Regions from separate parts of the Alkalibacterium indicireducens genome, predicted to be linked through region 2. Evidence: predicted binding sites of a transcription regulator. Region 2 holds the regulator's gene; each other region holds the start of a gene.
The links. Region 2 encodes LexA, which represses DNA repair genes until DNA is damaged. Its sites were predicted from a motif close to CNAACANNTGTTNG; they were not measured.
Positions count from the first base shown of each region.

Region 1: a site for LexA is predicted at 3,276-3,289, ahead of gshAB (bifunctional glutamate--cysteine ligase GshA/glutathione synthetase GshB). Genes of this name have one in related genera too.
Region 3: a site for LexA is predicted at 2,790-2,803, ahead of ABFX15_RS08090 (Y-family DNA polymerase). Genes of this name have one in related genera too.

Region 1 is NZ_BAAADA010000112.1:12,410-16,856, forward strand. It holds gene ABFX15_RS06930 (cysteine desulfurase family protein) at 1-891, opposite strand, end outside; gene gshAB (bifunctional glutamate--cysteine ligase GshA/glutathione synthetase GshB) at 910-3,177, opposite strand; gene ABFX15_RS06940 (replication-associated recombination protein A) at 3,364-4,447, shown strand, end outside.
Region 2 is NZ_BAAADA010000042.1:56,772-76,326, reverse strand. It holds gene recJ (single-stranded-DNA-specific exonuclease RecJ) at 1-2,183, shown strand, start outside; gene ABFX15_RS03075 (adenine phosphoribosyltransferase) at 2,213-2,725, shown strand; gene lexA (transcriptional repressor LexA) at 2,765-3,397, opposite strand; gene ABFX15_RS03065 (DUF896 family protein) at 3,597-3,842, shown strand; gene tkt (transketolase) at 3,949-5,946, shown strand; gene ABFX15_RS03055 (YneF family protein) at 6,196-6,438, shown strand; gene ABFX15_RS03050 (ABC transporter ATP-binding protein) at 6,542-8,293, shown strand; gene ABFX15_RS03045 (ABC transporter ATP-binding protein) at 8,293-10,077, shown strand; gene ABFX15_RS03040 (lysophospholipid acyltransferase family protein) at 10,157-10,753, opposite strand; gene rpsB (30S ribosomal protein S2) at 10,993-11,751, shown strand; gene tsf (translation elongation factor Ts) at 11,797-12,681, shown strand; gene ABFX15_RS03025 (flavocytochrome c) at 12,780-14,174, shown strand; gene pyrH (UMP kinase) at 14,304-15,032, shown strand; gene frr (ribosome recycling factor) at 15,065-15,586, shown strand; gene uppS (undecaprenyl pyrophosphate synthase) at 15,962-16,687, shown strand; gene ABFX15_RS03005 (phosphatidate cytidylyltransferase) at 16,713-17,495, shown strand; gene rseP (RIP metalloprotease RseP) at 17,511-18,779, shown strand; gene ABFX15_RS02995 (proline--tRNA ligase) at 18,804-19,555, shown strand, end outside.
Region 3 is NZ_BAAADA010000132.1:22,672-27,118, reverse strand. It holds gene ABFX15_RS08100 (folate family ECF transporter S component) at 1-837, shown strand, start outside; gene ABFX15_RS08095 (hypothetical protein) at 946-1,365, opposite strand; gene ABFX15_RS08090 (Y-family DNA polymerase) at 1,450-2,745, opposite strand; gene ABFX15_RS08085 (organic hydroperoxide resistance protein) at 3,070-3,507, opposite strand; gene yidA (sugar-phosphatase) at 3,601-4,425, opposite strand.

The sequences.
Region 1 (4,447 bases), on a different contig from region 2:
ATGAGGCAAACTCTGGTCGACCGAACCATTTACTTCATAATCGATACCAGATGCATCGAGTTCAGCCAGACATCTGCTTTTTAACGCCTGGTATTCTTCTCTAATACGCTTTTTTTCAGCCTGTCTGATTTCTACAGCACGCTGGAATCCGATTACACCTGGTATATTTTCCGTTCCTGCTCTGCGCTTATTTTCCTGCTCTCCTCCTAGCACCAAGCCAGTAATAGGCAGTTCTTCATTGATGAACAGGAACCCGATACCCTTAGGCCCGTTTATCTTATGAGATGAAACGGAGAGCAGGTCGATTTTCTGCTCTTTGACATCGATGTCTTCTGTTCCATAAGCCTGTACGGCATCTGTATGAAAGGCAACTTTATGGTCAAGGCCGTCAAGGTACTGTCCAATTTCAGTTATCGGCATAAGCGTGCCGATTTCATTATTTCCATAAATGACTGAAACCAGTATCGTGTCTTCTCTGACTGCTTCCTTCACCTGCTCAAGACTGATCAGCCCATTTCTGTCTACTGCTAATTCAGTGACTTCAAAGCCCTGATTTTTCAGATAATTTAACGGGCGCCTGACAGCTGGGTGCTCAACGTTTGTCGTCACAATATGTTTTCCTTTATAGCCGTATTTCTCTGCTGTTTTGACTACAGCCATATTGTCACTTTCGGTGCCTCCACTTGTAATGACGATCTCGTTTGGTGAGGCATTGATGCTTGCAGCAAAGACAGACCGAGCTTCTTCCAGCAGACCTTTACTTGTCCGACCCATCTGATGAATACTTGATGCATTCCCGTAATGCAACTGCATTGCTTCAGTCATTGCTTCGATCACTTCCGGTCTCGCAGGAGTCGTTGCCGCATGATCAAGATAAATATAGTTGTTCATTTTATATCCCTTCCAGTCTTATGATAGGTCGATAGATGGAAAGAGCATATCAATGACTTTCCTGGTCAGATTACGTCCTTTGCCCTTCTGAACGAATGCATGCATATGCATAGCCGGATTGAAGTTGGCCTCGATGACGACATAACCTGGCTTGTCCTTGGTACTTGGTTTAGCGATATCAGGAATGATCAGGTCCAGACCAGTGACTTTGACTTCCAGGGCCTTAGCCATCTCTACTGCCTGTTTCTTGTAGGACTCGTCCATATCGTCAGTCATATCTATAGAGTCTCCGCCAGTTGAAATGTTGGAGTTCTCTCTCAACAGCACGCGCTCACCTTCAGCCGGAATACTGTCGAATGTGTAGCCTTGTTCTTTGAGCATCAGTCGCTCCAGTTCCCCCATTTTTATTTTTTCAAGAGGGGCACGGTGCTTGATTCCTCGATAAGGATGCGTGTTCTTTTTCTGAATCAGTTGTTCAATCGTCTGTCTTCCGTCACCAGTTACGTTTGCAGGTTGTCTCAGCAGAACGGCTTCTACCTTATCATCGATCACAACGAACCGGTACTCTGTTCCTTCAATGTAGTCTTCAACCAGAATCTGCCCATCTTCTTCAAAAGCCAGACGCACAGCTTCTGAATATGCTTCATATGATGCAGGATGCTTAAAAATGGAGATGCCCAGCCCATAGTTGGTACTTTTAGGTTTGACGACGATTGCTTTCCGGTCAAACAGGGCATACGCATTCACAGCATCTTCTATTGATGCAAATTCTTCTCCATGAGGCACTCTGTACCCATAATTTTTCAGAATTTTCTTGGTAACTGTCTTGTTAGCCATGATCCAGTGAGAGATGTAGGTGTCTTTAGACGTCATATTTCCGTTTCTCACGTATTCGGTCTTGTCCCCGTGAGTCAGCTTCAAAAACTGATCATGACTGTCCAGCAGTTCCGTTTCAAGCCCCAGTTTCAATGCGTCAAACAAGAGCAGCTGAGTACTCATTTCCATTTCAGTAAAGCCTTTGACTAGAAATGGCTTCTCAAAGGAGACCTCTTTATATTGCTGACCCAGATTGATCCCGTACTCAATAAAGGAACGCCCATTTTCCAGCTCTTTGACAATTCTTGCAGAGAGGGTTTGTTCAGGATGATCCAAGAGCTTGTGGGCCGTCTCAAGGACTGCATCGTACTCGCTACTCAAATGCAGCGCATTAATAGTCTCTTTCATCATGTTAAGCAGGAACTGTCCCTCTTCTTTGAATCTGGAGGACTCAAACGGGTCTTCCATGGCCGTCTGTTCATTCATTTCTGCACCGGTTTTGACATCCTCTGTCGTACTGTCCTTATCCATCCAGACCATCGTCATTAGAAAGAGATGAGTAAACAGAGACTGCTCATAAGAGAATCCCAGTCTTGAGAATGGATTTAGATCGAATGAACGGAATTCAACGTATCGCGTCCCGCTGCTTATCAAGTTGCGGACTGCTTTTCCTTTTCCTCTCAGACGAGCTGAGCCATAATACTCACGTTCTTCTATCAAGGTACCCTCTTCAACCAGGTGTTCGATGTCTCTGACATATTCCTCAATTGCCTGATAGGAGACTTTGTTGGTGAAGGAGTTGTGATAGCCCAATGGACTGTTTCTTATACTTCTGTAGTACTGTCTTGAATCGTCACTTGAAAACGTATCGTCTGAAACTGGTGATGCACCGAATAAGTAAGTCAGGATCCATTGATATCTCAAATAATTACGGGACATTTTGAGATAAAGATCATTACTCCAGCTGGTCAGCTTTTCTGGTGTCTCAGCAATACTGGCCAGCGCGTCCATAAAATCAGAGGAAAATGAGAAATTGTAATGAACACCGCTGATCATCTGTTTTTTCTTCCCATATTTTTCAGCAAGCTGCTCTCTGTATTCTATTTCTTTCCTGTCCTCGACTTTGATGATCGGAATATTTTTCTCATCAGGAAGCCGACTAGGCATACTGAACGGCCAGACAAACTCTTCCGTATCAATCGTGCGGTTGACCACATCATGAAGAGCCTCAAGCCACTTATACTGTTCCTTAAGTGTATTCTGAGGCGGAGTCACCAGTTCCAGTTGCGATTCACTGAAATCCGTCTGAATATACGGGTGGTGTTTCCGGCTTCCAAATAACGCAGGGTGAGGGCTGAGCGCCAGATCTCCTTCTCGTGTTGTTCTTAATCCTTCTTTTTCAATTCCAAACGAACCTTTTTTATACAATTCCTGTAGATGGTGAACGGTAACTATCTGTTTTATATTCATTCAAATCTTTCCTTACTGAGTGATTTACTTACTAATATCAAGTACTATCTTATCATAAAGCCTCGCGTCAACCTAGGAAAAAGAAAGAAATCCAAGCACGAACCTTTGTTCGATATTGTTTAAATCACTGTCCAAACATGCTATACTTTAGTCACTTATACTAATTATGTGATAAAGGAGTCTTTTATGAATAAACCACTAGCCTATCGTATGCGTCCAACGACGATCAGTCAGGTTGTCGGTCAGGAACATCTTGTAGGAGAAGGTAAAATCATATGGCGGATGGTAAAGGCCAAACAGCTGTCATCCATGATTTTATATGGTCCTCCCGGAATAGGAAAAACAAGTATTGCCAGTGCAATTGCCGGTTCGACTAAGTATGCTTTCCGCACGTTGAATGCTGCCACAGATTCTAAAAAAGATCTGCAGATAGTTGTTGAGGAAGCTAAAATGAGCGGCACAGTAGTCCTGCTATTGGATGAGGTCCATCGTCTCGATAAGCCTAAGCAGGATTTCCTGCTGCCACATCTTGAGAATGGTCGGATTGTACTGATTGGGGCGACTACCGAAAATCCATATATTTCCATCCACCCTGCGATTAGAAGTCGGTCCCAGATATTTGAATTGAAACCTTTGTCTGAAACTCAGATTACCTCGGCATTGGAGCGGGCACTGACTGACGAAGAAAATGGACTGGGTTCTGAATCTATAGTTATCTCTCCCTCTGTTCTAAATTATTTCTCAAGGGTGACTAACGGCGATTTAAGAAGTGCGCTGAATGCCCTGGAACTGGCAGTGAAGTCTACTGATTCAGATGATAATGGAAACACCGTTATTACACTGGATATTGCAGAAGAATGTCTCCAGCGTAAATCCCTGACTCATGACAAAGATGGAGATGCTCATTATAATGCAATATCAGCCTTTCAGAAGTCCATTCGGGGAAGTGACGTACATGCAGCACTTCATTACCTGGCACGGCTTCTGGAGGCTGGTGAACTGAAAGTGGTGATCAGACGGCTGATCGTCACTGCATACGAAGATATCGGTCTGGCAAACCCTGCAGGTGTATCGAGAGCCGTACAGGCTACAGAAGCTGCTGAAAAAATTGGGCTTCCCGAAGCCAGGATCCCTCTTGCCAACGCTGTCATCGAAATGTGCCTATCTCCTAAATCAAATAGTGCGATCAGCGCGATCGATCAAGCAATACAAGATGTTAGAGAAGGAAAAACAGGTGATGTGCCGGATCATCTGAAAGATACTCATTATA
Region 2 (19,555 bases):
AAGAAGACATCAGTCACTTTATGACGCCGACAGCGGAATGGTTTCATGATCCTTTTGAACTGAAGGATATGGACAGAACAATTGAACGGATTCAGAAAGCCATCGAGCTCCATCAGAAAATAACAATTTATGGCGATTATGATGCGGACGGAGTTACAAGCACAACTATTTTATATGAAGCGATCGAGATGCTCGGGGGGAATGTCGACTATTTTATTCCTAATCGGTTTGTTGAAGGGTATGGCCCGAATATCAATGCATTTGAACGCTTAGTTGAACAAGGTACTGAGCTGATCGTGACTGTTGACAATGGGATCGCTGGACACGATGCGATTAATAGAGCGAATGAACTAGGGATCGATGTCATCGTAACCGATCACCACGAATGCCCGGAAAATCTTCCACAAGCTTACAGCATTGTACACCCTAAGCATCCTGAAGGCAGTTACCCGTTTAAGGAACTCGCAGGGGCCGGTGTCAGTCTGAAAGTAGCGCACGCCCTTCTTGGAGAATTGCCCGAAGAAATGATCGAACTGGCTATGATCGGAACGATAGCAGATGTAGTGTCTCTAACTGATGAAAACAGGGCGCTCGCTTACTTCGGCTTGAAGTTGATCAGACAGACCCAGAGAGTTGGGCTTCAGAGTCTATTAAAACAAGCTGAAATCTCCAGGGAAGACATTGATGAAGAAACGATCGGCTTCAGGCTTGCTCCTCCTGTCAATGCCGTAGGACGTTTAGGGGATGCCACGATGGTTGTCGACCTTCTCACTACATATGATGAGAAAAAAGCAGAGGACCTAAGTAGAAAAGTGATGGAGAAAAATAGTGAAAGAAAAAATATAGTCAGTCAAATTACCGGCGAAGCATTATCTAGAGTTGATGCACAGCAAAATGATCAAGTTATTGTATTAAAAGACGAGAATTGGCATCAAGGGGTGCTGGGTATCGTGGCCAGTAAAGTGACTGAAAAGACTGGAAAACCAGCTCTCATATTTTCTGTTGACCAGGACACTGGGATAATGAAAGGCTCAGGTAGAAGCGTGTCCGGTTTCAATCTGTTCGACTGTATGCAGCAGACCAGTCATCTCCTGAGAAATTTTGGTGGACACGAAATGGCCTGTGGTGTCAGCCTTGAGTTGACCAATCTGGAAACCTTCTACGACGCACTCCAGAAAAGTGCGAAGAATCTAGCGGGAGATAGGGCACTGAAGACTGAACTGACAATTGATGTTACGGCAGAATGGGAAGATCTGTCCATCGACCTGATTACGGAACTTGATCAGCTTAGACCATTTGGCCAAGATAACAGAAAACCTCTATTTAATATTTCTTCTGTCGTCCCAGAAGGGGCTCGCTTGATAGGGGCGAATCAGGATCACTTAAAATCGCTCGTTACTAAAAATGATACTAAAATGGATATGATCGCATTTGGCGCTTCAGACTGGTTTGAAGTGTTCAAATCCCAGCCGGAAATAGATATTGCTGGATATGTGTCGATCAATGAATGGAATGGAAACAGAAAGGTTCAGATCCAGGCTGTCGACTTCAAATCCAGAGAAAAAATAGCCATCGACAGACGCCAGTCAACTTTAAAGTCGGAAGTGTTCCTCGATTCTGAAGGCCATTATGTATTCTTTCAGAAAGCAGTATATAATAAGTGGCAGGAACAGATTCATCCAGAAGCTACCTGTCAGTTGGTGGACATGAGCACTGAGTTATATTCGGTCAGCAAAACGACTAAAATAATTGTTGTTGATACTCCAGACCAACTCGAACTTTTCCGGACTGTGTACAGGAATTATGTGAAGCAGTCTTTCTACTTGTATCTTTATTCTCCAAATGAGTACTATTTTAAAGGCATGCCGAAACATTCAACGTTCTCATCTTTGTATAAATGGCTGCGAACAAAGGAAACAGTCGATCTGTCAAAAGACACCAGGGAACTGGTGACTAAGCTCAACATCGATAAAGAAGTCGCTAAATTCATGTTAATGGTGTTTTTAGAGAACGAATTTGTTACAATAGAGGATGGAAAGGTGAGAGTCGTTGCCGATCCGGACCCGAAAAAACTGGAAGACACCAAGACGTATAAAAGACGGCTGGAACAGATTGCTGTTGAAGAAAAATTGGTTTACAGCTCTTTTAACGAATTGATGACTGCCATAAATGACACAAACTAAGTATGTGTAAACATAACGGAGGATTATAAATGGATTTTAAACAATATATTGCTGATGTACCTGACTTTCCTGAAGGGGGGATTGTGTTTAGAGATATTTCTCCACTGATGGCCGATGGTGAAGCTTACAGAGAAGCAACCAGACAGATCGTTGAATACGCTAAAGGAAAAGGGGTCGAAATGATCGTCGGTCCTGAGGCCAGAGGGTTCATCGTCGGCTGTCCTGTTGCCAATGAACTGGGAATTGGATTTGCACCCTGCCGTAAAAAAGGAAAGTTGCCTAGAGAAACTGTCGAAGTGAGTTACGGACTTGAATACGGCAATGATATCCTTCAGCTCCATAAAGATGCGATCAAACCAGGTCAAAAAGTGCTGATCACAGACGACCTGCTTGCTACTGGAGGGACCATAGCTGCAACGATCGAACTTGTAGAAAAGCTGGGTGGAGAAGTTGTCGGTGCGGCATTCTTTATTGAACTTGCTGATTTAAAAGGTCGCGATAAAATTGAAGGCTATGACATTTTTAAATTAATGACTTACTAAATACTGAAAACCCCCTCTCGAGTGAGAAGGGGTTTTTTATTAGAATATATGGCTTCTATATAAAGAAATAACTTTTCCGAGAATTTTTACATCATTAAGGATGATAGGGTCAAGTGCATCATTTTCGGGCTGAAGTCTGATATGATTCTTTTCTTTGTAGAATCGTTTACAGGTTGCTTCATCATCTTCAGTCATGGCAATGACAATATCTCCATTACTTGCACTTTCCTGTTTTCTAACGATAACCTGATCGCCGTCTAGAATACCAACATTCATCATACTATCTCCACGGATAGTCAGCATGAACAGATTGCCTCTGTCTAGCTCCAGGTCATTTGGAATCGGGAAATAATCTGTAGCTTCCTCAATAGCAAGGATAGGTTCGCCGGCAGTGACTACTCCTAGTAGAGGTATTTTGTCCTCTTCATCTATTCCCAGTTTATCCAATCCGGCTTTAGTGAACTCGATCGCTCTTGGTTTCGAGGGGTCTCTTAGGATGAATCCATTTTTTTCAAGACGTGCTAAATGTCCGTGAACTGTTGACGTTGAAGAGAGAGCTGTCGCCATCCCGATTTCTCTCACAGTGGGAGGATACCCTTTCTTCTTCACCTGGTTATATATATATTGTAGAATTTCAATTTGTTTTTCACCTTTACGGCCTCTAGTGGTCATTACTCACCCTCACTTTCGGAATAATTTATATGAACAACTGTTCTATTGTTATCAGTATAGCATAGGGCAGACGCTAATTCAAACGGATGTTCGAATAAAGGAAGCAGGTTCCAGCCGAATCTTATCTACCACTTTTTATTCAGGAATGTTATGATATAAGGTGTAGGACTTGCAAGAATAGAGAACTGAGGAGGATTCTATGTTAGAAAAGAAAAAACTGGACAGAATTAACGAACTCGTTAGAAAAGAAAGAAGTGAGGGTCTGTCTCAGGAAGAAAAAGATGAACAGAAAGCACTGAGAGAAGAGTATATCCAAGCTTTCAGGTCCGGCATGAAGAATCAGATCGAAGGGATGAAAGTTGTGGATCCCGACGGAAATGATGTCACTCCAGATAAAGTGAAAGAGATTCAGAAAGAAAAAGGCTTGCATGGCCGGGACGAGTAAACAGCCATATTCGTAATAACTGCAGAATAGATTGAATTAAAGCGCTAAAAATAGTACAATAATGTAGTAAGTTTAAATTTTAAACAAACGAAAGGGTTGAAGTTCATTGTTCGATAAAACAGATCAAATGGCCGTCGATACGATTCGTACATTAAGTATTGATGGAGTACAGGCAGCCAATTCCGGTCACCCAGGGTTACCTATGGGAGCAGCTCCTATGGCGTATACATTATGGACCCGTCACTTAAATGCTAATCCGAAAAATTCGAGATGGTTCAATAGAGACCGTTTTGTCCTTTCAGCAGGACACGGATCTATGCTTTTATACAGCCTTCTTCATCTATCAGGCTATAACGTGTCTATTGATGATCTTAAAAACTTCCGTCAATTGGGAGGGAATACACCAGGACACCCTGAAGTGCATATCACAGATGGTGTCGAGGCAACTACTGGTCCTCTAGGTCAAGGCGTAGCTAATGCAGTAGGAATGGCAATGGCAGAAGCACACCTGTCTGCTACCTATAATAAAGGTGACTATAACATCGTTGACCACTATACTTATGCACTGTGTGGAGACGGAGACCTTCAGGAAGGTGTTTCTCAGGAAGCTGCTTCTCTGGCTGGTCACTTGAAATTAGGCAAACTGATTATGCTTTACGATTCCAACGATATCCAGCTTGATGGACCGACTTCAAAAGCGTTCACTGAAAATGTCGGTATGCGTTTTGAGGCTTACGGATGGGAACATATCCTGGTTGAAGATGGAAACGATTTAGAGGCCATCGATGCTGCAATAACTAAAGCGAAAGAATCCACCGATAAACCAACACTTATCGAAATCAAAACAGTCATCGGATTCGGAGCAACAAATGCCGGTACGCACAATGTTCACGGTGCACCACTTGGACCTGAAGGGGTAAAAGCTGCTAAGAAAGCATACGGCTGGGAAGGCGAAGACTTCTACGTACCTGAAGAAGTCACTAAGCGATTCAAAGAGCACATGATCGATAAAGGTCAGGAGCTAGAAGATAAGTGGAACAGTCTACTTGATGAATACCGCAGTGCTAATGGTGAACTTGCGAATCAGTTCGACCAGGCTTTATCTGGAGAGCTTCCAGAAGGATGGGATGCTGAACTGCCTTCATTTTCTGAAGAAGATGGAGCAGATGCAACACGTAACTACAGTGGAAAAGTGCTGAATGCTATTGCTGAAGCTGTCCCTAACTTCTGGGGTGGATCTGCCGACTTGTCAGGATCGAACAAGACTATGATCAGTGGTGTTAAAGACTTCCAGGCTGGTCAGTATGACGGACGCAACATCTGGTACGGCGTAAGAGAATTTGCTATGGCAGCTGCTCTAAACGGCATCCTGCTTCATGGGGGAACGAAATCTTACGTTGCTACATTTTTCGTCTTTACAGATTATCTGAGACCAGCGGTACGTCTGGCTGCACTATCTGAAATTCCGGCTATCTATGTCATGACACATGACTCAATTGCCGTAGGTGAAGACGGACCGACTCACGAACCTGTAGAACAGCTATCCAGCTTCAGAGGAATGCACAATCTGACTGTTCTTCGTCCGGCTGACGGTAACGAAGTAGCTGCAGCTTGGGAAATTGCTGTGACATCAACTAACCGTCCAACTATGCTTGTGCTGACTCGTCAAAATCTTCCTGTTCTTCCTGGAACTAAGGAAACAGCGAGACAAAATGTCAAGAAAGGTGCTTATGTCCTTTCTCCGTCTGAAAGCGACACACCTGATGGTATCCTGATTGCTACTGGATCTGAAGTAACATTAGCTGTTGAAGCGCAGAAAGAGCTGAAAGCACAAGGGCACGATGTATCAGTAGTCTCCATGCCAAGTTTCGATCTGTTCGAACTTCAGTCTGATGAGTACAAGGAATCTGTTCTTCCAGCTGCTGTAAAAAACAGAGTAGCTATCGAAATGGGATCTCCATTCGGCTGGCACCGCTATGCTGGACCTGAAGGTAGGATTCTTGCGATCGACAAATTCGGAGCAAGTGGTAATGGTGAAGCTGTTGTTGAAGCTTACGGATTTACTTCTGAAAATGTTGTCAACACGTATCTTTCAATGAAATAATGTAACTGAAAAGTCTGAAAGCCACCTGTATTCCTGCTGGAGCACAGGTGGCTTTCAGCATGTTGTGAATAAAAACCGGAAGACGGGCTGGCCAGTACTTCCCTCTCTAAGTCAATTGATGGTATAAAATAGCTTTTTAACATATAAAGGTTTATTTCTCCACATTTATTGTGTAAAATAGTTCAGTGAGCAGATATGTCTATGTCTGCTGTATGGTTACAGTATCGATTTTTGAAAGGAGTGAACAAGATGAGCACAGGCCTTGCTATTGTACTAATTATTTTAGCTCTGATCGCCGGACTGGTCGGAGGATTCTTTATTTCCAGAAAATATATGATGGACTATTTTGAAAAAAATCCGCCAATCGACGAAAACATGCTGCGTATGATGATGCTTCAAATGGGACAGAAACCTTCTGAACGTAAGATCAATCAGATGATGAGTCAAATGAAATCTCAGCAGAAGAGCGCAAAGAATAAAAAGAAAAAATAAGTAAGGGACGGACAGAATAAAACGCTGTCCGTTAACATTTGACACAATATGACAATATGTCATATTGCTTTCACAATCGACTAAGCTAATGGGAGACGACGATATGGGGATATTTAAACGACTGAGCTGGTTTTTCAAACAGGAGAAAAAATCCTATCTGGTAGGAATAGGTGCACTGATCATCGTAGCGCTGCTCCAGCTGATTCCACCGAGAATTATAGGCATTGTAGTCGATGAAATAGATATGGGTATAATCACACAGGAATCGCTGCTTACGTGGCTGCTGATTCTGTCTTCCACTGCAATCGGTCAGTATGCTCTAAGGTATTTATGGCGGGTGCGTATCTGGGGAAACGCTGCTAAACTTGAACAGATCGTGCGTAAGCAGCTGTTCAATCATTTTACAAATATGGATAATGAGTTCTTCCAGAAATACCGTACAGGTGACTTGATGGCACATGCAACAAATGACCTTCGTGGTCTTAGAATGGTTGCAGGTGGAGGGATTCTTACGATGGCTGATGCAATCAGTGTCGGTCTGACCACTTTGCTGGCAATGATTTTTTTTGTAGACTGGCGCCTGACACTTCTGGCGATCATTCCACTGCCATTATTAGCCATGACGTCTCGTGTGCTCGGGAAAAAGCTTCACCTGCGATTCAGAGACGCTCAGGCTGCCTTTTCGCATCTGAATGATAAAGTTCAGGAGAGTATTCAGGGGATCAAGGTAATCAAGACGTTTGGACAGGAAAAAGAGGATATAGAGCAATTTTCAAAACAGACTGACAATGTCGTTGAAAAGAACAGATCAGTATACAAAATCGATTCACTTTTTGATCCGGCGATTACGTTTATCATGGGGATTTCATATTTCCTGACGATACTTGTAGGAGGCTGGCTGATTTCAGACGGAGAAATATCTGTCGGAGATTTCGTGACGTTCATCAATTATATCGGAATGCTCGTTTGGCCGATGTTTGCTATCGGACGTCTGTTCAACATTATTGAAAGAGGATCTGCCAGTTATGACCGGATCGAAAATCTGCTTAGAGAAGAGACATCAATAGTGGAACGTCAAGGGGCGATAGACAAACCGGTTTCAGGAGAGTTGTCTTTTGAACTTGATTCCTTTTCCTACCCTGATGAGGAAGGGACCACCCTTAAAAACATCCACTTCACGCTTGAAGCTGGCGGGACATTAGGTGTCGTTGGTAAAACGGGAGCAGGTAAAACAACGATTCTTAAGTTGCTTCTCAGAGAATATGATGGGTATAAAGGCAGGATCAGGTACGGGGGATATGACATACGTGATTATACCCTCGATGCGTTATTGAAACATATAGGCTATGTGCCTCAGGATAACTATCTGTTTTCAGATACGATAAGAGAAAATATCCGCTTTGCAGATCCGACCTTGTCTCAGGAAGCTGTCGAAGCGGCAGCTAAACTTGCCGATATTCATGATGATATTCTTGCGATGCCGAATGGATATGACACGGAAGTAGGCGAGCGGGGCGTGTCACTTTCCGGGGGGCAGAAACAGCGAATTTCAATTGCCCGGGCTATCCTCATCAATCCGGAACTGATGATTCTTGATGATTCACTATCGGCTGTCGATGCGAAGACTGAGGAAAGTATCCTGTCAGGGCTGAAAGAACTGCGCAGAGGACAGACGACGATCATTGCGGCTCACCGTATCAGCTCAGTCATGCACGCTGAAGAGATCATCGTTGTCGAAGACGGTGAAATTGTCGAGCGCGGGACGCACAATTCGTTGCTTGCACAGGATGGATGGTATAAGGATATGTATGAACAGCAGCAGCTGGTAAGGGAACTGGAAGGGGGAGAGGGCTAATGGAACAGCAGGAACTACAGAAAAGACGAACGATTCCGTTTAACGAACAGATGAGTATACTGAGACGCATCCTTACATTTGCCTCACCTTACAGAAATCAGTTTATACTGGCTATATTTTTCAGTGTAGCTCTTGCAGTAACTAATGCGGCACTCCCCCGAATCATTCAGGTTTTCATTGATAACCACCTGACAGTCGGTGGCGTGACGATTCAGACGATTCTCTTCTTCGCATCTCTTCACTTTGGTGTGACGATCGTTAGAATGACTGTCTGGTATTTCGAATTGTATATCTTTAATATGGCTTCAGAAAAAACAGTACAGAACATAAGAAATCAGCTGTTCACCAAACTTCATAATCTAGGCATGCGATTCTTCGATCAGACCTCTACTGGCTGGATCATTACGCGAGCTACAAATGATACTGAAGCAATGAAGGACTTCTGGCACGTATTTCTGACGATCATACAAGGGGTGTTTGGGGTCATCATCTCCCTTGGGGCAATGTTCCTGCTGGATGTAACTGTGACACTGTGGATCCTTATCTTTGCACCGGTCCTGCTACTGGTCATCAGATTCTATCAGGTCTATAGCTCACGCACTTACCATGAAATGAAATCCAAGCTGAGCCTGCTGAACACAAAACTTGCAGAAACCATTAACGGGATGTCAGTGATTCAGCAGTTCAGACAGGAAAAACGGCTTCAGAAGGAATTTGAAGAGACAAACCAGTCCTACTTCAATTCTCGTTTCTCCATGGTCAGAATCAACGCCTTGCTTCTGAGCCCGGTCATTAACATGCTGTATACTCTTGCTGTTGTTCTGATCCTGGCACTGTTCGGGTTCGACGCGTTGACCAGCCCGATTGAAGTAGGAATCATTTTTGCCTTCACATCATATGCAAATGATTTCTTCAGACCATTGACCCGGCTGATGGATAGTCTGAGTCTGTTCCAAGACGGAGTTGTTTCAAGCAGCCGCATCCTTACAGTTATGGATAACGAAGAGTATGTGCCGGAGCAGGACGACGATCCTGAAGCGCAGATCACTGACGGCAAGATAGAGTTCAAAAATGTAAGCTTCTCATATGACGACGAGAATTACGTTCTGAAAGACGTTTCGTTCACTGTAAATCCAGGAGAGACTATTGCGCTTGTCGGTCATACAGGGAGCGGAAAGTCTTCGATCATAAACGTGCTGATGCGTTTCTATGATTTCCAGAAAGGGGACGTGCTGATCGATGAGCAGTCCATCAGATCCTTCCCTATGCGGGAGCTGCGTCAGCGTATAGGTCTGGTCCTGCAGGATTCCTTCCTTTTCTACGGAACAATCAAGGACAACATCCGTTTGATGAACGAGGCTATTACAGATAGAGAGATAATTGAAGCGGCACGATTTGTTCAAGCCGATCAGTTTATCGAAGAACTTCCAGGTCAATATGATGCGCGGGTTGTTGAGAGAGGGGCCAGCTTCTCCAGTGGTCAGAAACAGCTGATCTCATTTGCCAGAACGATTGTAAGGGACCCTAAAATCCTAATCCTCGATGAAGCAACAGCAAATATCGATACAGAGACGGAGTCGCTCATTCAGGAAGGTCTGGAACGCATGCGTCAGGGACGAACGACTGTGGCGATCGCTCACCGACTGTCTACGATCAGAGATGCTGATCAGATCTTGGTACTAGATAATGGACATATTATAGAACGCGGGACCCATGACGAGCTGATTGAACGTGGCGGTTCATACAGAGATATGTACGAATTGCAGAACATCGGTCTGCAGTGATAGAAATATACTAGCAAATAAAAAAAGCCTTATCCACATCAGCCGGTAAACTGGTTGATCTCTGGATAAGGCTTTTTTCTTATTTATGGTCTTCAGAATCTAGAGAGACGAACGCATCCTGTATTTTTTCGGAATAATAAGCAGTGACGTCCTTGATGCCTTCTATTTTACGTTCAACCATGAACGGTTCTCCGAAGCGTACGGTTGCTTTCTGACGTTTCAGCAGGTCTTTGAATGTATACGGGCCGTGATAGACAACAGGTACAATCGGTTTTTTACTCATTTTTGCTATCGTAACAGCGCCACCTTTAAGTTCAGTGGAATGTCGTGTTCCTGTGGGGAAGATCACCAGGCCAAGATCGGTTTCCTTCAAAATCTTGACTGGGGTCTTGATGGCACTTGGGCCAGGATTTTTACGGTCAACAGGGAAAGCGTTCATTTTTGTAATCAGCCACTTAAAGAGTGGGTTCTTGAAAAGTTCTTTTTTTGCCATGAAACTGAATTGCTTGGGCGAGGCGGCAAGTACTAAATATACCGGATCGATCCATGAGCGATGAGGTGCTATAAGAATATAGTTATCGTCTTTAGGCAGGTTTTCCTTGCCCTGGACTTTATATCGTCCGTTTAAAGTCAGTATAAGCAACCTTACAATTAATCTTACAAATGAAAAAAACACTAGAGTCCACTTCCTTTTTAGGTTCTCAGTATAGTATGCGATAGAACTGGAAAATGTGCAAGAAAAAAATTAACTGAGAGTTGCATTTTAAGAGTATATGTAGTATACTTATAAGCGGTGCAAAAAGCACCAAATTTCACACCTGAGTGGATGGATTGAATGGTGCTCTATTGCCATGGAGTGTTCAAACAGATGAAGCTCGGGGAGGAAAAATATAAAACCAAATGGAGGAATGACAAATGGCAGTTGTATCAATGAAACAATTATTAGAATCAGGTGTTCATTTCGGTCACCAGACTAGACGCTGGAACCCTAAGATGAAACCATATATCTTTACAGAAAGAAACGGCATCTACATCATCGACTTGCAGAAGACTGTTAAGCTGATCGATCAAGCTTACAACTATGTCCGTGATATTGCAGAAGATGGCGGAACAGTTCTTTTTGTAGGAACTAAAAAACAAGCACAAGATGCGATCAAAGAAGAAGCTCAAAGAGCTGGCGCTTACTACATCAACCACCGTTGGTTGGGTGGGACGCTAACTAACTGGGATACAATTCAGAAGCGTATCAAGCGTCTGAAACAGATTGAAAAAATGGAAGAAGACGGAACATTCGATGTCCTTCCTAAAAAAGAAGTCGGTATCCTGATCAAAGAACGCGATCGACTTGAAAAATTCTTAGGCGGAATCAAAGATATGCCTAAGCGTCCTGACGTGTTATTCGTTGTTGACCCAAGAAATGAGCACATTGCTGTTAAAGAAGCTCAAAAACTTAATATTCCAATCGTAGCAATGGTAGATACTAACTGTGATCCAGATGAGATCGACGTTATCATCCCTTCAAACGACGATGCTATCCGTGCAGTAAAATTACTGACTAAAACAATGGCTGATGCTGTTATCGAAGGAAATCAGGGAGAAGAAGGCTTTGAAGAAGAAGCAAAATCTGATTCTCTAGATGAAATCGTTGAAGTCGTCGAAGGCGATAACGAGTAATCATCGCTTTTTACCGGATCGATATACGACTAAGGAGGAATTTTTGTGGCAAACATTAAAGCAGCTCAAGTAAAAGAGTTACGTGATAAAACAGGCGTTGGAATGATGGATGCGAAAAAAGCATTAGTGGAAACTGATGGAGATTTAGACGCAGCTGTCGATTACCTGAGAGAAAAAGGTGTATCTAAAGCAGCTAAGAAAGCAGACCGTATTGCGGCTGAAGGACTGGCTAACGTTCACATCGAGGGTAACGTTGCGGCTATCGCAGAAATCAACTCAGAAACAGACTTCGTTTCTAAAAACGATAAATTCCAGAACCTTGTTAAAGGTATTACTAAAACTGTAGCAGCAAACAAACCTGCAACTATAGAAGAAGCACTTGCTTTGGATATGGGTGGAGACTCAATTCAGGATACAATTACTGAAGCGACTCAGACTATCGGTGAGAAGATCACTCTACGTCGTTTTGCTGTTGTAGAAAAAACTGACAATGATGTATTCGGCGACTACGAGCACATGGGTGGACGCATTACTGTTCTTTCTATTATTGAAGGAACCGATGATGTAGAAGTCGCTCGTAACGTATCTATGCACATTGCGGCAATCAATCCTAAATTCATCACTCGTGAAGAAATCTCTCAGGAAGAAAGAGATCACGAACTGAACGTGTTGACTGAACAAGCTAAAAATGAAGGAAAACCTGCAAATATCGTTGAAAAAATGGTACAGGGACGTCTCAACAAATGGCTAGCAGAAGTAAGTCTTGTTGATCAGCCATATGTTAAAGATCCAGACAAAACTGTTGGTGAGTACTTGAGCGAAAAAGGTGCATCTATCAAATCATTCATCCGTTACGAAGTGGGAGAAGGAATTGAGAAACGTACTGAAGACTTCGCTGCAGAAGTTCAAAGCCAATTAGGCAATAAATAAGTTTGTAGATATGGAGCAGGGGTATTTGATCCCTGCTCTTTTTTTGCAAGCTATCTCTATTACTAAATACATAAGGATTCTGACAGAACGGAGGCCATATGATTTCACATAAAGATCAGCTTAATACTCAATACGACGTAATTATCGTTGGTGCAGGTGCAGCCGGTTTATCAGCGGCGATTCAGGCAGATGATACAGGTGCCTGCCCTGTTATTTTTGAGAGCATGCCGGGTGTGAAAGGGAACAGCATTAAAGCATCTGCGGGAATGAACGCTTCACAGACAAAATTTCAGCAGGCCCAGGGGATTGAGGACAGTCATTCACTTTTTTATGAAGAGACACTGGCTGGCGGAAACCGGACAAACGATGTAGAGCTGTTGTCCTATTTTGTTGAAGAATCGCCGAAAGCAGTTGACTGGCTTGACTCAATGGACATTACTTTGTCCAGTCTCACAACTACAGGCGGAATGTCTGTTAAACGAACACATAGACCATCTGATGGATCTGCTATCGGAGGATACTTGATGAAAGGTCTGATGCGTATAGTCGAAGAACGAGGGATCCCTCTGTTTACTTCTGCAGAAGTCATTCGTCTGTCGACATCAGAAGATTCGAATCTGATCAACGGCGTTTATGTAGCTATAGACCGGCAAGGTGAAAACTTAGTCAGGGCCAGGGCTGTTGTCATAGCAACTGGTGGTTTTGGCAGTAATTATAAAAAAATAGAAGAGGTGGCTCCTGACCTTGTTAAGCTTATCACTACAAATCACGAAGGAAGTTTAGGAAGTGGGATCGACATGGTCAAGGCGGTCGGAGGAAGTATCAGAGATCTTGATCAGATTCAAATCCATCCCACAGTTCATCAGAGAAGTCGATTTTTATTGACAGAGGCAATAAGAGGCGAAGGAGCCATACTCATTTCTTTGTCAGGGAAACGGTTTGTCAACGAAATGGACCGTCGAGATGTGGTATCACACGCTATTATAAACTGTCCAGAACAGAAAGCGTTCCTGATTTTCGATGAACAGCTAAAAGAAAGAGTGCCCGCGGTCGGGTTCTACGAGTCAAAAGATATGGTGTTAAAAGCAGAGACGTTGTACGGACTGGCTGATCAGATCGGTGTACCAAAAGAAGTATTAGCAGCAACGATTACAGAATGGAATCAGGCCGTCGCCTATGGAACAGATGACCTGTTCGAACGGACTACTGCCATGGAACATCCCATTCAGACAGGTTCGTTTTATGCCATAGAAGTGGCTCCAGGAATTCACCATACCATGGGTGGTGTCAGAATCAATACAAGGTCTGAAGTGATTGATGAAGATGGCAGAAAGATCAGTGGCTTGTATGCAGCCGGAGAAACGTGCGGGGGACTGCATGGAGAAAACAGGATAGGTGGCAATGCAATTGCTGAAACCATCGTGTTCGGAAGGCAGGCTGGAAAGCAGGCGGCAGAGTACGTACAAAAAAGTGCAGGGGATTATGGTTTTTAATTTAACAAAATAGAACGCTAATTATTTTAAAACGTCGCATAGCTGCACGGAATAACTGTCAATTTTTAATGACCTTGCACTTGTTATGTGGTAGAATAAAAATGTATGAATTATGGAGGGAACGATTATATGGATGAACCGAAGTACAAGCGAATCGTACTGAAATTAAGTGGAGAAGCTCTTGCTGGAGATGCTGGATTCGGCATAGAGCCGCCAACTATACATGAAATCTGTCAGGAAATTAAAGATGTACATGAACTTGGCGTCGAAATCGCCATCGTAGTAGGCGGCGGGAATATCTGGCGTGGTCATGTTGGAGCTGAAATGGGTATGGAGCGCTCACAGGCAGATTATATGGGGATGATTGCTACGATCATGAATGCTCTGGCCCTACAGGATTCACTTGAAAATGCCGGTGTACCGACTCGTGTTCAGACGTCTATTGAAATGCGTCAGGTTGCTGAACCATATATTCGCAGAAAAGCTATGCGTCACCTTGAAAAAGGCCGTGTCGTCATTTTCGCCGGAGGTACTGGCAGCCCGTACTTCTCAACAGATACAACTGCAGCGCTTCGAGCCGCAGAAATGCAGGCTGATGTCATTATGATGGCCAAGAACAATGTCGACGGGGTTTATTCGGCTGATCCGAATATTGATGCCAATGCCGTTAAGTTCGAAGAACTGACTTATCTGGATATCATAAATAAATCACTTCAGGTAATGGATACCACAGCGTCCTCTTTAAGTATGGACAACGATATTCCATTAGTCGTATTTAATCTGAATAAAAAAGGTAACATTAAACGTGTAGCCCTAGGAGACACGATTGGGACAACTGTAAGGAGGAAAAAACAGTGACTGAAGCAATCTTAAAAGACACACAGGGAAGAATGAAAAAAGCGGAGCAGGCCTATGTAAGGGAACTTGGAAGCATCCGTGCAGGACGTGCTAACCCGAGTCTGCTGAATCGCATCAACATCGAGTATTATGGTGTACCTACGCCTTTGAACCAGATAGCGCAGATTTCAGTACCTGAAGCACGCGTTCTTCTTATCACCCCATACGATAAAAATGCACTCGGTGACATTGAAAAAGCACTGAATCAGTCTGATATCGGAATTCCGCCGGCAAATGACGGGAACGTCATTCGACTTGTCGTACCGGCACTTACGGAAGAAAGAAGAAAAGATATAGCAAAGCAGGTAGGCAAAGAAGCTGAAAATGCGAAAATTGCTGTAAGGAACATTCGCCGTGATGCAATCGATTCATTGAAGAAAGCAGAAAAAGATGGAGAACTGACTAAAGATGACCTTCATCACTATGAAGAGGAAGTTCAAAAGCTGACAGATGACAGTGTCAAAGCTATCGACAAGCTATCTGCAGAAAAAGAAAAGGAAATTTTAGAAGGATAAAAAAAGGAGAGTAGCTGAAGCACTTTTAAGGAATGTATCACATCATCCTTAAAGAGCAGAGCTGACTCTCCTTTTGCTTTATAGTTTACTGATAATGTATTTGTTCACTAATTTAGTAACAACTGAAGTAACGACTATGCTGATAATGTACTTTCTTAAGCGTCTCATATGCAGGTCCTCCTTAATATTAAATTAACACTTTTCTGTTAGCTTACTTATAGTATAGCAAATCTCCATAAATACAGAAAACAGAACATTTTAAAATATTCATAAACACCTTCTGAATTTCTGTAGCAATTTAAATAGATTTTTACTACAATAGAAGAGATGTATATTTATTTCTAGGAGGGTATGGTGCATCAGGCACCAATAAATATGGTTGAAAATGAAGAAACAAATGCACCTGCACACGTCGCCATGATCATGGACGGAAATGGACGATGGGCAGAACGACAAGGGAAAGCGCGGAAATTTGGGCACCAGGAAGGCATGGAAGCAGTCAGACGAGTGACTATCAGAGCCAGTGAACGTGGAATCAAAGTGCTCACACTTTATGCGTTCTCAACCGAGAACTGGAAACGTCCTCCCCAGGAAGTTCATTTTCTTATGCAGCTGCCGATTCGTTTTTTTGATCGGTTCGTACCGGAACTGCAGGAAAAGAATGTGAGAGTCAACATGATCGGTTTCGAAGAAAAAGTTCCTTCCTCAACAAGAAAAGCGATTCAGAAAGCAATGGATCAGACGAAAGATAATGATGGAATGATTCTGAATTTCGCATTCAATTACGGCAGTCGTGCAGAAATTGTCAGAGCGACTCAGTCATTATGTGAACGGGTTTTAAATGGCGAAATTAGTATTAGTGAAATAAATGAGGAAGTGATCGAGCATCATCTGCTTACGCAGTCAATTGCACCTTATCAGGATGTGGACCTTCTGATCAGAAGCAGCGGAGAACAGAGGTTAAGCAATTTTCTTCTCTGGCAGAATGCGTACAGTGAATTTTATTTTTCAGATCTTCTCTGGCCTGATTTCACCGGTGATGTACTGGACGAGGCCCTTTTGAGCTATATAAACAGACAGCGGAGATACGGGGCTGTCTAAACTACTATGAAAGCTGAGGATGAAGATGTCTAAACGTATATTAACTGCACTTATTGCACTAGTATTACTCATACCATTGTTTATATTTGGGTCATGGCCCTTAGAGTTGCTGGTGGGATTAGTTGCGCTTTTTGCACTGATGGAGTTTGTTCAGATGGAAAAGATGAGCATTCGCTCCTTTCCAGCCATTCTGTCGGGTCTTATTGTATTGAGTATGGCTCTCAGTCCGAGAGTGAACGAGCTTTTTTCAGGTGATATCCTTACGCCTGTCATCATATTGCAAGGCTTGATACTGCTGGTATATTCTGTATGGAATCCTGATTTAAAAATCAGGCAGATCGGTTCTGTGTTATTGATGACGGTTTATATAGGAGTCGGTACTGCTTCGTTAGTATCGTTAAGACAGTATAGTCTGACCTTTGTCCTGCTTGTATTACTAGTAATCTGGGCAACTGATACTGGAGCTTATCTCATTGGTGGAAAAATTGGAAAAACAAAATTGGCGCCTAGTATATCTCCAAATAAAACAATTGAAGGATCAGCCGGTGGAACGATTGCTTCTGCCATAGTCAGCGCTATCTATCTTATTTATTTTCCGATAGCGGACTCTTACATCCTTTCTATTCTCTTTATGATGGTGCTCTCAGTAGTAGGGCAGTTAGGAGATCTGGTTGAGTCAAAGATAAAGAGAGAGTACGGTGTCAAGGACTCAGGAAAGATACTCCCAGGACATGGTGGGATACTGGACCGGATCGACAGCCTGCTTTTAGTACTTAATGTGTTATTTGTCATCAGATTATTACGATAGAAGAAGGAGACCTTTATGATTCAGACTATTCTTGCGTTTGCCCTTGTATTTGGGATTATTGTCATTATTCACGAATTTGGTCATTTTTATTTTGCAAAACGAGCAGGCATTCTAGTAAGAGAATTTGCTATCGGATTTGGACCGAAAATCTTTCATCATCGCAAAGGGGAAACAACCTATACCATCAGGCTTCTTCCTGTTGGCGGATATGTCAGGATGGCAGGATATGAAGAGGAAGCTGACATACGACCCGGCATGACCGTCAGTTTATCCTTGGATGATCAGGATAAGGTCGAAAAAATCGATCTACAGTCTAAAGACGCGTCGCTGGATACTGTACCTTTGGAAGTGTCTGATTTCAATTTTGATGAAGATTTGTTCATAGCCGGACGTGTCGGATTTGATACTGAAGTTAAAAGGTATGAAGTCAATCGTGACGCTCTTTTAGTAGAAAAAGACGGAACATTGCTTCAGATTGCTCCGAAAGATCGTCAGTTCCAGAGTGCGTCACTTGGCAACCGTATGATGACCAACTTTGCCGGTCCGATGAATAATTTCATACTGGCAATCATTGCATTTACAGCCCTTGCTTTCTTGCAGGGGGGAGTTCCTTCTCAGGAGCCTCTTATCGGAGCAGTTGAAGAAGGCTCTCCTGCAGCTGAAGCTGGTCTTGAAGAAGGAGACCGTGTTCTTTCAATTGATGACGAAGAAGTCGGATCATGGAATGAAATGGTTCTGATCATTCAGGACAGTCCAGAAGAAGCTATGACTTTCGACATCGAAACAGCCGATGGAGAAAGTGTCCAGCAGACGATCACGCCATACAGTTATGATTCAGGCAATGAAGTAGTGGGGCGAATTGGCATCGAGACATTTGTAGACGACAGTCTGACTGCCAGATTGACCTTCGGATTCACAGAAACATGGTATATCATTACTCAAATAGTTACCTTACTTGGATCATTCTTTACCGGTGGTTTCAGTGTTGATCAGCTTGGTGGACCTGTTGCAATTTATGCAACAACTGAAGTAGTTGTTCAAGCGGGAATATTCGGACTCATCAGGTGGATCGGTATTTTAAGTGTGAATCTCGGCATCATGAACTTGCTTCCCATCCCCGCGCTTGACGGAGGGAAACTGCTGCTCAACCTCATTGAAGGGGTACGCAAGAAACCATTGAGTCAGGAAAAGGAAGGGTATATTACACTTGTCGGTGTCCTGTTCCTTCTAATCCTCATGTTACTAGTTACATGGAATGATATTCAGACATTCTTTTTAAATTAACCACTAAAGGAGACAGTCGTTTATATGAAACAGTCAAAATTATTTGCACCTACATTAAGAGAAGTTCCAAATGATGCTGAAGTGATTAGTCATCAGCTGCTTTTGAGAGCAGGATACATCAGACAGGTATCTTCAGGGGTATACAGCTATCTACCACTGGCATACCGCGTCATCGAAAACCTCAAAGCAATTATACGTGAAGAACTGGATGCGATTGAGGGTTCAGAAATGCTTCTTCCGGCACTGCTTCCTGCAGATTTATGGAAGGAATCCGGACGGTATGAAACATACGGGGAAGATCTGATCAAGCTTAAAGATCGTCACGAGCGTGATTTTATTCTTGGACCGACTCATGAAGAAACATTTGCCAAACTGATCAGTGAAGAAATCAAATCTTACAAGAAGCTTCCGCTTCACCTCTATCAGTTCCAGACTAAATATAGAGATGAAAAGCGTCCCCGATTCGGTTTGATGCGCGGAAGAGAATTTATCATGAAAGATGGCTACACATTCCACGATAATTATGAAAGTCTGGATGAAGCTTATGATCAGATTGCCCAGGCCTATACAAAAGCATTCGAAAGGCTCGGGCTGAATTTCCGCTCGATCATCGGTGATGCAGGGGCCATGGGAGGAAAAGACTCCGTAGAATTTATGGCTCTGGCAGATGCTGGTGAAGATACCGTTGTGTATTCCGACGGCAGTGACTACGCAGCCAACCTGGAAATGGCGTCAAGTGCATACAAGCAGTCACCTAATACAGATGTTCTGCTTGA
Region 3 (4,447 bases), on a different contig from region 2:
GGTGGACTCAATCAGCTGCTTGACGGAACTGGAGATCTGCAGACGATTCTGACAGACATGCTCTTCCTTGCATTCTTTACAGGACTGCTACTGCTGATCAGTGTGGCCGTATCCGGACGGCTGGAAGAAGAAAGTATGCTGATCAGTCTGCTTCTCGGCCTCCTGGTTACAGGTGCACCTTTTCTGCTTTTCCTCCAAAGAGAACTGCTTCAGACCAATCTAGTTTATGAAGACAATGGCCTTATTTACGGCATCGCCTTCTTATACTATATCTGGCTGCTGGTTTTCCGGGCTGTCCGCTTATCCAGGTGGACAATGAAGAACCGGACATTAGGCATTGCCATTGTTGGCCTACTGGTCGCAATGAATATTACGCTCGGGATGGTAGGCGTTACGACACCAGTGGTCCGTATTACGTTCGCTTTCCTGCCAACCGCTTTGATCGGGATGCTTTTCGGACCATGGATAGGCGGATTTGGGGCAGTCATGGCTGATATTTTAGGTTTTATCATCGGTCCGGGTGTCGGTGGATTCTTCCCTGGATTTACCTTGTCAGCCTTTCTGACAGGACTTATTTACGGGCTGTTTCTTAACAAACGTGACGTGACTTTGAAACGGATCATAATGGCTGAAGTGCTGATTGCTCTGTTTGTCAACCTGACATTGAATACAATCTGGATTCATATTCTGACTCAAAATCCGATTGCTGTTCTTCTGCCGCCTCGACTTATTCAGAATGCTGTCATGGTCGTTGTGCGCATTGCCACTGTACGATTCTTTGCCGGCAATAAACAGATGAAAAAGATTTATGCTAAATTCTCTACGGCACGGCATTAAATAAGGCATTTGTACTGTCACTAACATTGAATATTATGAAATCAGATATCAGTACCCTTCTGGATGAAATGAAGACAGCCTTCTTTCATCCAGAAGGGCTTTTTTCGTTCAGTAAGAAACTGGCTGCCGCTGGTATTTTTCAAACCAGGAAGCAGCATCGATCCAGCTGATGTGTCTGATATCTTCCAGTCGGATCTGTCTGATTGAGCGGTCGCGACGTTCAATAAATACGATGGAGCCTTTAAAACCTTTTACAAGCCCTTCCGTATCGGGAAGGTAGTTCCCGTCTTTTATCATATCGAGCTGAATGGCCAATGGCTTTTTTGATGTATAGCTTTTATAAAGAGAGGCGCTGATGTCTTCGAGTGGCTGATTCTCTTTTGGAACGATCACGGCTGACTGGCTGGCCTTTTTCTGCTTTTTCAGTGCTTCAGCATGGTCAGACAGCATCATGCCCATCCATTTCATTTTTCCCCGATCCTTGTACCCCAAAGCATCAGGGGACAGTTTGATTACATCTTCCTGCATGTTGATCAGCTCCTTTCGTTTTAGTTTTTAAGTATGAATTTAACTCTTTTCTGCCTGCTCTTTGAGGCATGTACAGAAAGCAGTTTATTTCTGAGTACCTGATCGATGACCGCCAAGAAGCTTGGACCGGTACATTGCCATCCCGCCGCTGGTCAGGCTGCTGGCGTGAAGTAGAGAAGTGTAGCCATATTTATGTCTGATGGAGTCGATCGTCTGATCCAGATCCTCCTGGTTGATCAGCTTTTCAGCGGAATCGAATAATGAAAGCTGAAGGGCGGACTTCGGTTCGATTTTCCCGAAGGTGACATTGACCACCCGGACAGGAAGGGATCTGTAGTGACGATGGAAGAGAATCAGGAGCCCTTCAATGATTTTTTTAGATGAGTCTGTTTTTTCAATCGGCAGCTGGTGACTGAAGCCGCGGTCCATGACATCTTTTGAGTAACCGATACTCAGTTTCACCAGTCCAGTCGTCAGATAATGTCTGCGCAGGCGCCCGGCATTCTCTTCAGCCATTTCACGTATCACAATTTCCACTTCATGCTTTACGGTGTAATCTCTGTTCAAAATCTGATTTTTACTGAAAGAGGTCTCTTTAGGTGTGAATGTATCAGACAGTCGGGTCCGGTCGATGCCGTGGGAGTGAAAGAAGAGCTGCTCACCAATGACTCCAAACCGTTTCTTCAGTTTTCTGACATCAGCCTGTGACAAGTCATGGATTGAACGGATACCGATTCGCTCGAGATGTTTCTCCGTTTTTGATCCGATCCCCCAGAAATCTTTTAAGGGAGAAATTTTCCATACCGTATCCTGCACATCATCATAATGCCAGGCTGCGATAAAATTGCTTTTCTGATCGTGTTTAGCCGCATGGTCCAGAGCGAGCTTGGCCAGAAGAGGGTTGTCTCCGATACCTACAGTGACGACTAGCTTCATTTCTTTCCATACGAGATACTGGATGCGCTTGGCTATATCTTCAGTACTGCCGAACAATCTGTGGGAACGTGTCACATCCAGAAAAGATTCATCGATACTGTAGACATGAAGGTCTTCGTCCGAAACAAAGCGTTTGAAAATGTTCACGATGTCCAAGTTTTTTTCTAAGTATAAGGCCATTCGGGGTTCAACTATGTCGATCGACGCATCTTTTGGGATTTCATATACCCGCGTCCCTGTTTTGATTCCGTAAAGTTTTTTGACCATGGGGGAAGAAGCCAGTACCAGTCCACCATGATTGTCCGGCTTACTGACAACGGCAACTTTGGCCTTGAGGGGGTGTTCCTTTCTCTCAACTGCTTCAACCGAGGCAAAAAAAGACTTTACATCGATACATAATATATCTCTACGTGGCTCTCTGGAGTAATCCATTATTTGAAGCATGGCAAGGACCTCCTTTAAGGGAATGTATGTTTGTTTTAATTATAGGAACATATATTCGTTTCGTCAAGGGGAACGCGTGGGTAGTGAGATGATGAAGGTGCTTCAAGTCAGGTGAAAGGGCTCTGAAAAGAGGAAGGGGTAAGGATTTGGCCTTTCTATATTTGTATTTAAAAAAGGAGAGCGGAAGATCGAGTGAAGCGAGCCGAAAACAGCGAGTCTCACATCTTTCAGCCCAGTTGATTCCTTTAAGAGACATCATCAGAACAGAAAAAAGAGCCGTCCATCAAAATTGATGGATCGGCTCTTTTCGATACAGGAGTGAGTTTATTTTCCGTCTACATATGGCACAGCTTTGACTGTGGCTTCGATATTTCCCTTAGTAGCTTTTGAGTAAGGACAGAAGGCGTGCGCCTTATCTGCAAGTTTCTGGGCCTGTTCTTCATACATGTCTTCAACACCGACTTCGATTTCTACTCCTAATTTAAATCCGCCATCATCGGGGTCTTTCATCAAGTGAACAGTCAAGGTGACTTGAGATTTGTTGTCGATCTTCTCTTCTTTTTTATAGTGATCCAGGGCAGCGTGGAAACAAGCACTATAACCTAAAGCAAACAGCTGCTCAGGATTAGTTCCGTCTCCAGATCCACCCATTTCTTTAGGCGTATCGACCTGCACCTCATATGAACGATCAGGTGTGTGACTTTCTCCTTCTCGCGCTCCTGTATTGACTGCGGCTGTAGTGTAAACAACTTTATCTGGCATAGTTAAAACGCTCCTTTTCTATAGTCTACTATCAGCATAGCACTAAAAAAAAGAAAGGCTAAATGATAGCCTTTCATTAATATATATCAAATTTTAAGATACGCAAGTTTCGAGAACAAAGGTTTCAAGTGCCTGTGCTACGCCGTTCTCACGGTTGGAAGCTGTGATATGGTCGGCAACGGCCTTGACTTCATCACGCGCATTGTCCATCGCCACACCAATTCCGGCCCATTCGATCATATCCACATCATTTCCCCCGTCGCCGAGAGCCATGACGGATTCACGTGGAATATTCAGTAGTTCAGCCAGATCTTTAACGGCGGTTCCTTTGCTGGCCTGTTTGTTCAGGACTTCAAGGAAGAAAGGTTCGCTGCGAAGGATTGTATACTTATCCCATAAGGATTTAGGAAGACGGGAAATTGCCGCTTCCAGAACAGGTTCTTTGTCGATCATCATCATTTTATTGTAGATAACAGATGGATCCATGTCTTCAGGCTTACGGTAAAACAGCGGCAGGCCTATAAGGTAGGCTTCACGGACAGAATATTCGCTAATGTCGCTGTTCGGTGTAAAGATTCCTTCATTGTGGATAGCATGGAAATGTGAACCGGCTTCTTGAGCAGCTGCCTGCAAGGTAAGGTAATCGTCATGATCCATCATATGTCTGACGACTACTTTTCCGGATTTGACTTCCTGTACCAGTCCGCCGTTATAAGTGATGACATAATCATCATCAGCGCTCAGATCCAGTTCTTTCAAAAAGGCTGTGGCGCCTGGGAAAGGACGTCCGGTGCAGATCACGATTTTGACGCCGGCCTGTCGGGCAGCCTGAATAGCCTGCTTCACCTCTGGACTGATTTTATGTTCTTCATTCAATAATGTGCCATCCAGATCAATGGCAACTAATTTGATCGTCATGCCTGTTCTCCATTCTTTGCTT